Regions from separate parts of the Streptomyces sp. NPDC027185 genome, predicted to be linked through region 3. Evidence: riboswitches for the same ligand, from Rfam matches in the RefSeq annotation. Region 3 holds a riboswitch; each other region holds the start of a gene.
What was found. A riboswitch is a leader RNA that binds a small molecule or an ion and turns the genes downstream of it on or off. The one in region 3 is predicted to bind cyclic di-AMP.
Positions count from the first base shown of each region.

Region 1: linked by a shared signal. The riboswitch ahead of ACZ4M8_RS20380 (transglycosylase family protein) and the one ahead of ACZ4M8_RS28560 (M23 family metallopeptidase) in region 3 are both predicted to bind cyclic di-AMP.
Region 2: linked by a shared signal. The riboswitch ahead of ACZ4M8_RS28215 (M23 family metallopeptidase) and the one ahead of ACZ4M8_RS28560 (M23 family metallopeptidase) in region 3 are both predicted to bind cyclic di-AMP.

Region 1 covers NZ_JBVHRF010000006.1:90,900-95,101, reverse strand. Annotated here, with positions in the region: gene ACZ4M8_RS20390 (cytochrome P450 family protein) at 1-657, shown strand, start outside; gene ACZ4M8_RS20385 (transglycosylase family protein) at 890-1,903, shown strand; cyclic di-AMP (ydaO/yuaA leader) riboswitch at 2,164-2,328, shown strand; gene ACZ4M8_RS20380 (transglycosylase family protein) at 2,333-3,004, shown strand; gene eno (phosphopyruvate hydratase) at 3,543-4,202, shown strand, end outside.
Region 2 covers NZ_JBVHRF010000010.1:187,075-191,276, reverse strand. Annotated here, with positions in the region: gene ACZ4M8_RS28220 (aldo/keto reductase) at 1-448, opposite strand, end outside; gene ACZ4M8_RS28215 (M23 family metallopeptidase) at 967-2,175, opposite strand; cyclic di-AMP (ydaO/yuaA leader) riboswitch at 2,188-2,341, opposite strand; gene ACZ4M8_RS28210 (DUF2332 family protein) at 2,726-3,832, shown strand; gene ACZ4M8_RS28205 (PP2C family protein-serine/threonine phosphatase) at 3,998-4,202, opposite strand, start outside.
Region 3 covers NZ_JBVHRF010000011.1:68,039-72,240, forward strand. Annotated here, with positions in the region: gene ACZ4M8_RS28550 (HPr family phosphocarrier protein) at 123-404, shown strand; gene ACZ4M8_RS28555 (GntR family transcriptional regulator) at 723-1,418, opposite strand; gene ACZ4M8_RS28560 (M23 family metallopeptidase) at 1,658-2,434, opposite strand; cyclic di-AMP (ydaO/yuaA leader) riboswitch at 2,448-2,603, opposite strand; gene ACZ4M8_RS28565 (M16 family metallopeptidase) at 2,856-4,202, opposite strand, start outside.

The DNA.
Region 1 (4,202 bases), on a different contig from region 3:
ATCCACCGCAAGCGCGCCGCCCTGCCGCCCGAGCCCGAGCCCGGCGAGGACCTGATCTCCGGCCTGATCCGTGCCTGGGACCACGGCGAACACCTCACCGAGAACGAGGTCGCCGCGATGGCGTTCATCCTGCTCTTCGCCGGTTTCGAGACCACCGTCAACCTCATCGGCAACGGGATCTACGCCCTGCTGCGCGCCCCCGACCAGCGTGAACTCCTCCAGAAGTCGCTGGCCTGCGGCGACGCGGACGTCCTCGCCACCGGTATCGAGGAGCTGCTGCGCTACGACGGGCCGGTCGAACTGGCCACCTGGCGGTTCGCGACCGAGGAGCTGACGATCGGCGGCGAGCGGATAGCCGAGGGCGATCCGGTGCTGGTGGTGCTGGCCGCCGCCGACCGTGACCCCGCACGCTTCGACGCCCCGGACACCCTCGACCTGCGCCGCACCGACAACCCGCACCTCGGCTACGGCCACGGCATCCACTACTGCCTCGGCGCGCCACTGGCCCGCCTCGAAGGACAGACCGCCCTCGCCACCCTCCTGACCCGCCTGCCGGACATCCGTCTTGCGGCGGAACCGGACGATTTGCGGTGGCGGGGCGGGCTCATCATGCGCGGTCTGCGGACCCTCCCCGTGACGTTCACCCCGGCCCCCTGACGACACGCCGCCCGGCCGCGCGGACGGCCTTCCGAGGCCCATGAGTTGACGCCTCGTCAGCCACGTGACCTGCACGTGATCTCCGCTACACCGGCTTGTGACGCCCCGTGAGCCCGGTTACCTTGCCACCGAACAAGCGCCCCGCCGCTCGGTGGTGGCCGCACCGGACCCCGGGCGGCCGTGCCGGGACGCCCGGGGCGGACAACTCAACCGCCGCTCGAAAGGCAATCGCATGCGCACCGGCAACGGCAGACACCGTCGCCCCCGCCAGGCACCGGCCCTCTTTGTCACGGCGGGAGTGACCGGCGCGGGCCTCGCCCTGCCCCTCCTCGGCGCGGGCGCCGCCCACGCCGCCGATGCCACCACCTGGGACCGGGTCGCCCAGTGCGAGTCCGGCGGCATCTGGTCCAGCGCCCCCGGCAACGGCTTCTACGGCGGGCTCCAGCTCACCCTCGACATGTGGCGCGACCACGGCGGTCTGGAGTACGCGGCCCGGCCCGACCTGGCCAGCCGCTCCCAGCAGATAGCCGTGGCCCAGGCGATCCTCGCCGAGCGCGGTCCGGACGCCTGGCCGCGCTGCGCCGCCGGCGCCGGGCTCACCGAGGACGGCGGCACCCCCGACGTCGACCCCGGCGGCACACCCCCCGCCGACACCGACGGCAGGCTCCCCGACACCGGCACCGACCCCGGCACGGACTCCGGTACGGACGCCGGCACCGACCCGGGCACGGACACCGGCCAGGACGGGACCCACGCCCCCAGCACGCCGGATCCGGACGCCACCGGCCCGTCCACCCCCGAGGACGCCCCGGACCCGTCCACCACGCCCGACCCCACCGACTCCCCGAAGCCCCCCGGTGAGCCGGACCGGCCCGGCGGCGCCGACCCCTCCGCCGACCCGTCCGGCCACGCCACCGGCCCCGCCGAGCCCTCGCACCCGTCCCGTACGACGCCCCCGGCGGACGACGAGGGCTCCCGCGGCGACGGCTCCGGGCGCCACCGCGGCGGCGGCGATGCCGAGGAGGACGGCGACCACACCCCGGGGCGGCGCGCCTCGCGGGGTGGCGAGCGGACGGAGCCGGGCGACGGCACGTACGCCGTGCGCCCCGGTGACAACCTGTCAGCGATCGCCGAGGCGCGGGAGCTGCCGGGCGGCTGGCCCGCGCTGTACGAGCGCAACGAGGACGTCATCGGCGACGACCCGGACCTCATCCACCCCGGTCAACTCCTCGATCTGGGCCGCTGATCGAGGCGATAGGCGGCTTTTGCCCGTTTTGGCGAAAGTGAGATATGGCTCTCGTCGCGCTCCGTGGTGTCCGACCCGTCCGGGGAAATCCGCACCACGCCCCACCTGCGGAAATGTGACCCCTCTGTGATCATTGGCGGTCAACTGGGCGCAGAAAGCGGGGTTTGAACGAAACGGAGGGTTCTGCTTACGGTCAGCACCGCTCGCCAAAGCGGGCCCTTCGTTCACACGCCGAATCCTGCCGGTGGGCGAAGGTGGTCGACGCGCAAGCGCCGAAGGCAGGAGCGGGGGACCCAAGGTAAGCGCCGGCCCCACCCGTGAAAGCGGGTCAACCGGCTTGGGGTGAAGCCGTGCACAAGCACGGCCGGGCAATCCACGCCGCCCGAACCCGACAGCTCACCTCGCAGGCGTCGGTGAGGAAAACGAACCATGCTGAGCAACAAGGCCAAGCACCGCCGTCCCTCCAAGGCCGTCCGCGTCGCGACCCTCGCCGGTGTCGCCGGCGCCGCCGTGGCCGTCCCGCTGATGGGCGCCACCAACGCCTCCGCCGCCTCCGTCGCCACCTGGGACGCCGTCGCCCAGTGCGAGTCCGGCGGCAACTGGTCGATCAACACCGGCAACGGCTACTACGGCGGCCTGCAGTTCTCCGCCTCCAGCTGGGCGGCCGCCGGCGGCACGCAGTTCGCGCCCCGCGCCGACCTGGCCACCAAGGCCCAGCAGATCCAGGCCGCCGAGAAGCTCCTCGCCATCCAGGGTCCGGGCGCCTGGTCCTGCGCCGGCGCCGGCAACCTCACCGCCGGTGGCCCGTCCCCCGACCTGAACACCGGCGCCACCAAGGCCGCCCCCAAGCAGCAGGCGCCCAAGCAGGCCCAGCCCAAGGCGGCCCCGAAGCAGCAGGCCCCGCGGACCGAGGCCGCCCCGAAGCGCGCCCCGCAGCACCACGTCATGGGCCACGGCAACTACACCGTGAAGTCCGGCGACACCCTGGCCAAGATCGCCAAGGCGCACGGCAAGAACTGGAAGTCGGTCTACGCGGACAACAAGTCCACCATCGGCTCCAACCCGAACCTCATCTTCCCGGGCCAGAAGCTCCACGTCTGATCCCCGCGGCCCGATCCCCGCGCGGGGCACCGCTCACCGCCCCGCCCTCCGGGCACCGGCCCGCCGTCCCCGTCCCCACCGCCGCGAGGCGCGCCGGGACGTGACGGCCCGCCCCTCCCGCTCCGCTTCCGTACGTACGGCGGTACGTACGGCGCGCCGGAGCGGGGGGCGGCACCGGCGCCCGGACCTCGCGGGCCGCGGCCCCGGCACCGTCCGGGTCCCGCGCCCGCCGCACCACCCTCCCCACGCGACGCCCCGTCCGGCGCGCACGTCCCCGGGGCGGCACCTGCTTCGCAGCCGGTGCCGCCCGCCGTGCGCCGAGGCGGGGTTTCGCCGTTCCGTACTCTGGTGCCGGACACACCGTCGTGGCCTGCCCTTTATCCGCCCGCTTTTCCGTTCCGCGGCCTTCGCTGCCGAAAGGCCGGAACCCGGCGTCCGAGGCACCTTTCGTCCCGTACTGCGGGCCGCGAGGCGGTCGAGGACCCGGGGGCCGTTAGGCTCGTGCCGCAGAACTCCAGACACCCATGAAGGAGACAACGTGCCGTCCATCGACGTCGTCGTAGCCCGGGAAATTCTCGACTCGCGAGGTAACCCCACGGTCGAGGTCGAGGTCGGCCTCGACGACGGCTCCACCGGCCGGGCCGCCGTTCCGTCCGGCGCCTCCACCGGCGCCTTCGAGGCCATCGAGCTGCGCGACGGGGACCCCAACCGCTACCAGGGCAAGGGCGTCGAGAAGGCCGTCCTCGCCGTCATCGAGCAGATCGGCCCGGAGCTGGTCGGCTACGACGCCACCGAGCAGCGCCTCATCGACCAGGCCATGTTCGACCTGGACGCCACCGACAACAAGGGCTCGCTGGGCGCCAACGCCATCCTCGGCGTCTCCCTCGCCGTCGCGCACGCCGCCTCCGAGGCGTCCGACCTGCCGCTCTTCCGCTACCTCGGCGGCCCGAACGCGCACCTGCTGCCCGTCCCGATGATGAACATCCTCAACGGTGGGTCGCACGCCGACTCCAACGTCGACATCCAGGAGTTCATGATCGCCCCGATCGGCGCGGAGTCCTTCTCCGAGGCGCTGCGCTGGGGCGCCGAGGTCTACCACACCCTCAAGAAGGTCCTGAAGAGCAAGGGCCTGGCCACCGGCCTCGGCGACGAGGGCGGCTTCGCCCCCGACCTCGGCTCCAACCGCGAGGCCCTCGAC
Region 2 (4,202 bases), on a different contig from region 3:
CGCGGACCTTGCCGGCCCGGACGAGGTCGTCGAGGGCGGTCAGGAACTCGCCGACCTCGACCGATTCGTCGTCGTAGTGGGTGTAGTAGAGGTCGATGCGGTCGGTGCGCAGGCGGCGCAGCGAACCCTCGACGGCCTTCTTGACCGTGCCGGCGGCCAGCCCCTTGAGGTCGGGGTGGGCGCCGGCCTTGGTGGCGATGACGACGTCGTCGCGGTTGCCTCGGGCGGTGAGCCAGTTGCCGATGACGGTCTCGGACTCGCCGCCCTTGTTGCCCGGCACCCAGGCCGAGTAGACGTCGGCGGTGTCGATGAAGTTGCCGCCGCCGGCGACGTACGCGTCGAGCACGGCGAAGGACTCGGACTCGTCGGCGGTCCAGCCGAAGACGTTGCCCCCGAGGCAGAGCGGGGAGACGGAGAGCGAGCCGAGGGGCTTACGAGTGGTGGTCATGCGTAGGTGCAGCGTGCCGCGGCGCGGGGATATTCCGGCGCGCGGCATCCGGGGGAGCCCGGCCCGTGTGCCGGACGGGTGGGACGTCGCGGCCCGGCGCGGTACCGGGCCGGGCCCCCGGGGAGCCTTCCCTCCCAGGCCAGGGCCGAGGCCGTGAGCAGGCACCGGCCATGGCCGGCGCGCGCCGCCACCGTGCGCGCCCCGGGCGTCCGGGCCCCCGACCGGCGCACGACAGCACCCCGCGCGCCCCGGCGACCGCGGCCCGTCCGGCACCGCGGCGACGACTCTTCGTGACGGCGACTCTTCGCGACGACGACTCTTCGTGACGGCGGCCGACGGGCCGCACAGCGTCACCCCGCCAGCCTCGGTCCGTCCCGCACCGCGGCGACGTCCCGGCACGGCGCCGGAACGCCCGGCGCCGCACCTTCTCGGCGGCAGCCCCCGGAACCGTCCGCTCCCCTCGGGGATCCGCTTCCGGAGGCGGCCGGCTCAGCGGGGACCGGCCGCTCTCCCCGGGGTCAGACGTGCAGCCCGCGCCCGCGCAGCCACGGCATCGGGTCGACGGGGCCGCCCCCACCGGGGCGGACCTCCAGGTGGAGATGGGGGCCGGTGACGTTCCCGGTGGCGCCGACCCGGCCGATGACCTCACCGGTGGCGACCTTCCCGCCGGTCTTCACCATCGACGACAGGTGGCAGAACCACAGCTCCGTACCGTCGTCGAGGGTGAGGACGATGCGGTAGCCGTACGAACCGGCCCAGCCCGCCTGGGTGATGGTGCCGGAGTGCACGGCCTTGACCGGCGTGCCCGTGGGGGCGGCGAAGTCCTGGCCGGTGTGGTCGGCGGCCCAGCGGTCGCCCGCCTGGCCGAAGCTCGCGGTGAGGGTGTACGACGTGACCGGCAGCAGATAGCTCTTGGCCAGCTCGGCCAGGCGGGCCGCCTCCGCCTTCGCGCGGGCCTCGGCCTCGCGCTTCGCCTTGGCGGCCGCCTCCTTGCGCGCGGCCTCGGCCCGCTCCGCCTTCGCGTCGGCCACCGCCTCCCGGTGGTCGCTCGCCGCGGTCTTCTCCGCCTGGGCGAAGGCGGCGTGTTCGGCGGCGCCCCGGGCGTCGCGCTCGGCGGCCGTCTGCTGGGTGTCGGCCTGCTGGAGGATGCGGCTGCGCAGAGCCTCCCCGGCGCCCGTCCCCCGGCCGTCCTCGGTGGTCAGGCCGGCGGACGACAGCGGCGCCGCGGTGGTGGTCCCCGCGTCGTCGGAAGAGCCGAGCAACGGGCCGATGCCGGGGAGCGATTCGGCGTCCGGCAGCGCTCCGGTGACGTCGGCGGCGAGGGTGGTGAGGTCCGGTACGGAGACCGGGACCGGCGGCTTCTCCTCGGCGGTCGCCATCCCGCCGGCGCCGACCGCCGCGATCACGCCGACGCCGAGGACCGTGCCGCTGCGGGCCAGCCCGCCACGCTGCCTGGCGACGCGGTGGCGGCCACGGACGGCCCGTACGGACTCTTCGGTCGGGTTCCACTCACCGGGGGCGTCGGCCGCCGCGTCCGCGGTCTCCAGCGGCGGGTGCCCGCCGGCGGCCGCGCCGTACGAACCGGGGCCCTGGGCGGCGAGGCCCTCCGGGGTGAACGAGCCCGGAGCGAAGACCGCCGTGTCGGACGGGGCGGCGGGGAGGCCGGGGGCGAAGCCGTGGGGGAGTTCGGCGGACGGGGCCTCGGGGGCAAGCCTGTTGGACGCCACGGGGGCGCACTCCTTTCCTTCCTTCGCGCCTACCGGGTTAGCTGACGGGTTCGGAGCAGGAAGGTCTCCTACGGGCGGCCTCTGGCCGAGGCGTCCGATTCACCCCATGGTGGTGGTTCCCCGGTTCCCGCCGCGCCGCTCGGGCCGCCCGGGGCAAGGTCAGGACACATCACGGCAGTTCACGAAATATCGGCGCACCGGCGTGCACGGAGACGCCATAGCGGGAACTGACCACCTGTGTGCCCGGATGTCCGGGTGCCTGAAGAGCGCGTACGGGATTCGGCGTGGGGGCACGGTGCCGCCTCTGCGACGGCTGGGACGACCGCGCTCCGTTATCGGACAGTAATAGAGACCGCGGCCGTTTTCCAAGCGTTCCTGTGAATCCACTCCACCCGAACCCGTTCCCTGGCCAAGACTTTCCCGGACAACATCCGTGAAAAACGGGCGAGTTGACCACCCTTTACGAAACGGCCTCCGCGTGATTGTGCATCACTTGTTATGCGGAGGGGTGCATAACCCTCACGCTCCGTGAGGGCATTAACGTCTGATCATGGTCGCCGACTTCGTCAACAACGCTCAGGCCCTGGCAGTGCGCTACCAGGACTTCTCGTGGTGGCAGGCGCGGGGCCGCTGCGCGGCCCACGAGGAGCTGACGGCGCGGATCGGACACGACCAGGAGCTGTGCGAACTCCTCGCCGCCTCCCTCCCGGCAGGCGACAAGCAACGGCCCGACCTGCTGCTGGCGGCCGTCCGCCACCTCGACGGGCCGCACGCCGAGCAGGGCCCGCGCGGGGCGGCGGCGTACGGCCGCTGGCGGGAGTGGACGATCCGCCACTGGGACGAGGTCCGCGCCGTCGTCACGGACCGCTCCGCCCGGACCGCCGAACCGGCCCGCTGCGCCACCCTGCTGCCCCTCCTGGCCCGCCTCCGCGGCCCGCTGGCCCTCCTGGAGGTGGGCGTCACCACCGGCCTCGCCCTCCACCCGGACCGCTACCGGTACGCGTACGAGCCCGATGCCGCCCCGGGGACGCCTGCCACGGCCGCTTCCCCGGAGCCGTACGTCCTCGGCGCCCCGGACGCACCGGTCACCTTCCGGTGCCGCATCGGGCGCGAGGACCGGGTGGACCCGGCGGACGCGGCACCGCCCGCGCGGCTGCCGGAGATCGTCTGGCGCGGCGGCATCGGCACCGCTCCGCTCGACCCGGTGGACGACCCAGAGGCGCTGCGCTGGCTGCGCTCCCTGGTGTGGCCGGGCACCCCGGAGCGCGCACGGCTGCTGACGGCGGCGGTGGACGCGGTACGGGCGGCGCCGCGGCCCGAGATCGTCCGTGGTGACCCGGTCGAGGAGCTGCCGGCGCTCGCCGCCCGGGTTCCGGCGGACGCCACCCTCGTGGTGCTGCACACCGACGCGCTGCCCGCGCTGCCGCCCGCGCACCGGGAGCGGCTCGCGGAGCGGGTGCGCGCGCTGCTCGCCGGGCGGCCGGGCGGCGGCCACTGGATCTCCCAGGAGCACCACTCCCTCACCCCGTGGCGGGCCGCCCCCTCCGCCGACCGCCTCGCCCCCGGCCACCGGGAGCGGCTGCTGACCCTCGCACTGGACGACCGCCCGGTGGCCCTGACGGAGGCGTACGGCCGGAGCCTGCACTGGGTGGCGTAGGGGTCCGCGCCCGTAGGCGGTCCCGGCGCGCGGGGAGCGGCCGTACGCCCGGCGCGCCGGAACCGCCCCGGGCTCCCCGCGCGCCCGGCGTACAACCGGCCTCCGCGCGCCGGACGCCGCTCCACCCGCGCCCCGCCGCGCCTGCGGTTACCGCCGCCTCCGGTCCTACTCCTCCATCGGCCGCTGCACCGCCAGCAGCGCCATGTCGTCGGCGCCCGCCCCGCCGGTGTGCGCGGCGACCTCGGTGACCAGCGTGTCCAGGAGCTGCTCCGGCCCCGGGAAGGCCCGGCCGCGCAGCCGGGCCACCGGGTCGTAGAACTCCCCCGCGCGGTTGCGGGCCTCCGTCAGCCCGTCCGTGAACAGCAGCAGG
Region 3 (4,202 bases):
CCGGGCAGGGCCGGCGGGCCGGGGCGGACGTGGCGCGGAACACCGGGGGCGGGGCTTCCGCGGCACGGGGGCCGCCATGAGAGAGTGGTCTAGACAACCGTAACGACTTGAAGGGCAACACCATGGCTGAGCGCCGCGTCACTGTCGGTTGGGCCGAGGGGCTGCACGCCCGTCCCGCCTCGATCTTCGTCCGTGCGGCCACCGCCGCCGGGGTCCCCGTGACGATCGCCAAGACCGACGGCACCCCCGTGAACGCGGCCTCGATGCTCGCGGTGCTGGGCCTGGGCGCCCAGGGCGGCGAGGAGATCGTGCTCGCCTCGGACGCCGAAGGGGCGGAAGCCGCGCTGGAGCGCCTGGCGAAGCTGGTCGCCGAGGGGCTCGACGAGCTGCCGGAGACCGTCTGAACCGGGACGCCCCCACCGCCCCCTGACCGGGGCACCGCCCCGCCGCCACGACCGACACGGTCACCCGCGGCGGGGTCTTCCCTTTCCCGGGCGCTCCCGCCGCGCGGCCCCGCACGAGCCGGCGGGCACCCGCCGAGCGGACCGCTCCCCGCCCGCGCGCTTCTCCACCGCACGAGCGGCCCGTACACGGAAAACGCGCAATTCCACGGCGCGGGAATTCCCCGGGCCGGTCCGATTTCCGCTCGCGTCGATTTCCGTAATTCCCCGCACGGCACCGAAAAGATTCCGCCACCGGTCCGCCGTCCCGTAAACCGGGTCCTAAACGGAACGCATCCGCCCGGCGCCGGCGGAGCACGGCGGACGGCGTACCGCGGTCGCCGGGCGGCGGCGCGGACGGTACGCCGGGAGCGACCGCGCGACGTGCGACGCCATCAGGGCGCGCGCCGCCTCCGCGTCGCCCCGGGCGACTGCGTCCAGCACCGCGCCGTGCTCGTCCCACGTCTCCGCGTACCGTGCCGGGCGCTCGACGACGTACATCCAGTCGATCTTCCGGCGCACCTGGGTCAGCAGCGCGGTCAGTCCCGGGTTGCCCGCCGCCCGCGCCAGCGTCTCGTGGAACCAGCCGTCCAGCCGGGGCAGATCACCGGGGCAGCCGCGGTGGACCCGCTCCCTGCCGAGCCGCACCACGCCCCGTAACACCTTCAGCTGCGCGTCGGTGCGGCGGGCGGCGGCGCGGGCGGCGCCCATCGGCTCCAGGAGTGCCCGCAGGTCCAGGAGGTCGGCCGCCTCCTGCGCGGTGGGCGCCGCGACACACGCCCCCGCATGGCGCCGCGCGGTGACGAACCCCTCGGACTGCAGGGTGCGCAGCGCCTCACGGACCGGCACCCGGGAGACGCCGTAGCGGGCGGCCAGAAGGTCCTCGACGAGCCGGCTGCCCGGAAGCAGCGCGCCGGAGACGATGTCGTCGCGGATCGCCGTGGAGATGCGCTGCACGGAAATCTGACCTCGCGTCATCGTGGGCGCCTCCACCGTCCTTCCCGGAAAACGCCGCCCCGCGGCGCCTTTCCGGCGACTCTATTCGACGGTGAAGGCTCCTTCACCGCCTTCACTTGTTCATGGAGATCTTTTGGTGAGCGCATTCCCGGACCCCGGGAAATCCGGCCGACCGACCACCCGTCACCGGACACGGCGGAGCCCCGGTCGCCCTGTGGGGGCGAGCCGGGGCTCCGGGGGCCGCGCGGGGCGGGCGGACGTCAGACGTTGACGCCGTGCGCGCGCAGGTAGGCGACAGGGTCGATGTCCGAGCCGTAGTCCGGGCCGGTACGGGCCTCGAAGTGCAGGTGGGCACCGGTGACGTTGCCGGTCGCGCCGGACAGACCGATCTGCTGGCCGGGCATCACCCGCTGGCCGACCGAGACGCCCAGCTGCGACAGGTGGCCGTACTGGGTGTAGGTGCCGTCGTTCATCTTGATGACGATGTTGTTGCCGTACGCACCGCCCCAGCCCGCCTCGACGACGGTGCCCGCGCCGACGGCGTGCACGCTCGTGCCGGTGGCGGCGTGGAAGTCGATACCGGTGTGCGAACCGGAGGACCACAGTCCGCTGGACGCCTGGTAGGCGGTGGAGACGTACGAGCCGGAGATGGGCGCGACGAAGGCGTTGAGGCGCTTGCGCTCCTCCTCACGGGCCGCGCGGACCTTCGCCTCGTGCCGCTTGTCGGCCGCCGCCTTGGCGGCCTTGGCCTGCTTCTCCGCGTCGGCCTCGGCCTTCGCCTTGGCCTCGGCGGTCTCGGCGACGGCCTGCTGCGCGTCGGCCTGGGCCTCGATCCGCTCGGCGAGTTCGTCACCGATCACGACGGCGCGGTGCAGTCCGGTGTCGTGCGCGGCACCGGACGTGGCGGCCATCGCGGGCGAGGCGACGGAGGCGACGACGCCGGTGGCGGCGAGACCCGCGACGGAGGCGATGTTGCGGGTCGTCCGGGCGCTGCGGCTCGGACGGCGGTGTTTCCCGGTGGCACGGGTGAACGCCATGTGCTGGCTGGTCCTTTCCTTCCTTCTCGCCTACCGGGTTAGCTGACGGGTTCGGAGCAGGAAGGTCTCCTACGGGCTCCTCCGGGGAGGCGCCCGATTCACCCCAGGGGACATGTGGGTCCCCGGCTCCCCTGGCTCGCGCCGTACGGGGACTCGGCGATGACTGTCCGGTGCCGCGGTTGCGGCGTGCTACTGACGGACAGCGCGCATGACGCTAATCGTGGCAACTTTCAATCGGCAAACAGAAACGCCATATTGTGCGTTACACCACACCGCGACAGCGGAACCAGAACCGGACATACAGGCGATCCCGGGGGCGGACGACCGCCCCCGGGATCCCGTTTCGTCCCCTTACGCCGAGCCTCCGCACCGGAAGGCGGGCGCCGCGGTGGCCCGGCCGGGCCACCGCTCCACCGGACCGTCAGCCGCTGACGACCTTCACCTCACCGATACCCAGCGCCCGCACGGGCTCCGCGATCCGCGCCGCGTCACCGACCAGCACCGTCACCAGCCGGTCGGCAGGGAAGGCGCTGACCACGGCGGCGGTCGCCTCGACCGTGCCGGTCTCGGCCAGCCGCGCGTACAGCTGCGCCTGGTAGTCGTCCGGCAGATGCTGCTCCACCTGGTCGGCGAGGGTCCCCGCGACCGCCGCCGCCGTCTCGTACTTCAGCGGCGCGACACCGACGAGGTTCTGCACCGCGACATCCCGCTCGGCGTCCGTGAGGCCCTCCGCCGCGAGGGTGCGCAGCACCTTCCACAGGTCCTCCAGGGCCGGCCCGGTGGACTCCGTGTCGACCGAGCCGCTGATCGCCAGCAGCGAGGCGCCGACCGGGCCGCCGGGCGCGTCCGGCGCCGACGAGCGCAGCACCTGCCCGAAGGAGCGCACCCCGTAGGTGTAGCCCTTCTCCTCCCGCAGCACCCGGTCCAGACGCGACGTCAGCGTGCCGCCGAGGCAGTACGTGCCGAGGACCTGCGCGGGCCACTGACGGTCGTGACGGTCGGCTCCGATCCGGCCGATGAGCAGCTGCGTCTGCACCGCGCCGGGACGGTCGACGATCACCACACGGCCGGTGTCGTCCGCGGTGATCGGCGTGACGGTCACCGGCTCGGCGGCGGGTCCCTGCCACACGCCCAGCGTGTCGGCGAGCGCCGCGTCCACGTCGATGCCGGTGAAGTCACCGACGATCACGGCGGTGGCCGCCGCGGGTCGCACATGCGCCGCGTAGAACGCCCGGACGGCCGCCGCGTCGATGCGGCCGACGGTCTCCTCGGTGCCCTGCCGGGGCCGCGACATCCGGGACGACGCGGGGAACAGCTCCTTGGACAGCGCCATCGCGGCGCGGCGCCCCGGGTTGGCCAGCTCGTGCGGGATCTCGTCGAGGCGGTTGCGCACCAGGCGCTCCACCTCGCTCTCGGGGAAGGCGGGGGCGCGCAGCGCGTCGGCGAGCAGCCCCAGGGCGCCCGGCAGCCGGGAGGCCGGGACCTCCAGGGAGACCCGGACACCGGAGTGGTCGGCGTGGGCGTCCAACGTGGCGCCGCACCGCTCCAGTTCGGCGGCGAACTCCTCGGCGTCGTGCCGGTCGGTCCCCTCCGACAGCGCCCGCGCCATGATCGTGGCGACGCCGTCCAGCCCCTCCGGCTCGGTCTCCAGCGGCGCGACGATGTCGACCTCGACGGCGACGACCTGCTGGCCGGGGCGGTGGCTGCGCAGCACCGTCAGGCCGTTGGGCAGTGCGCCGCGCTCGGGCGCCGGGAAGGCCCACGGCCG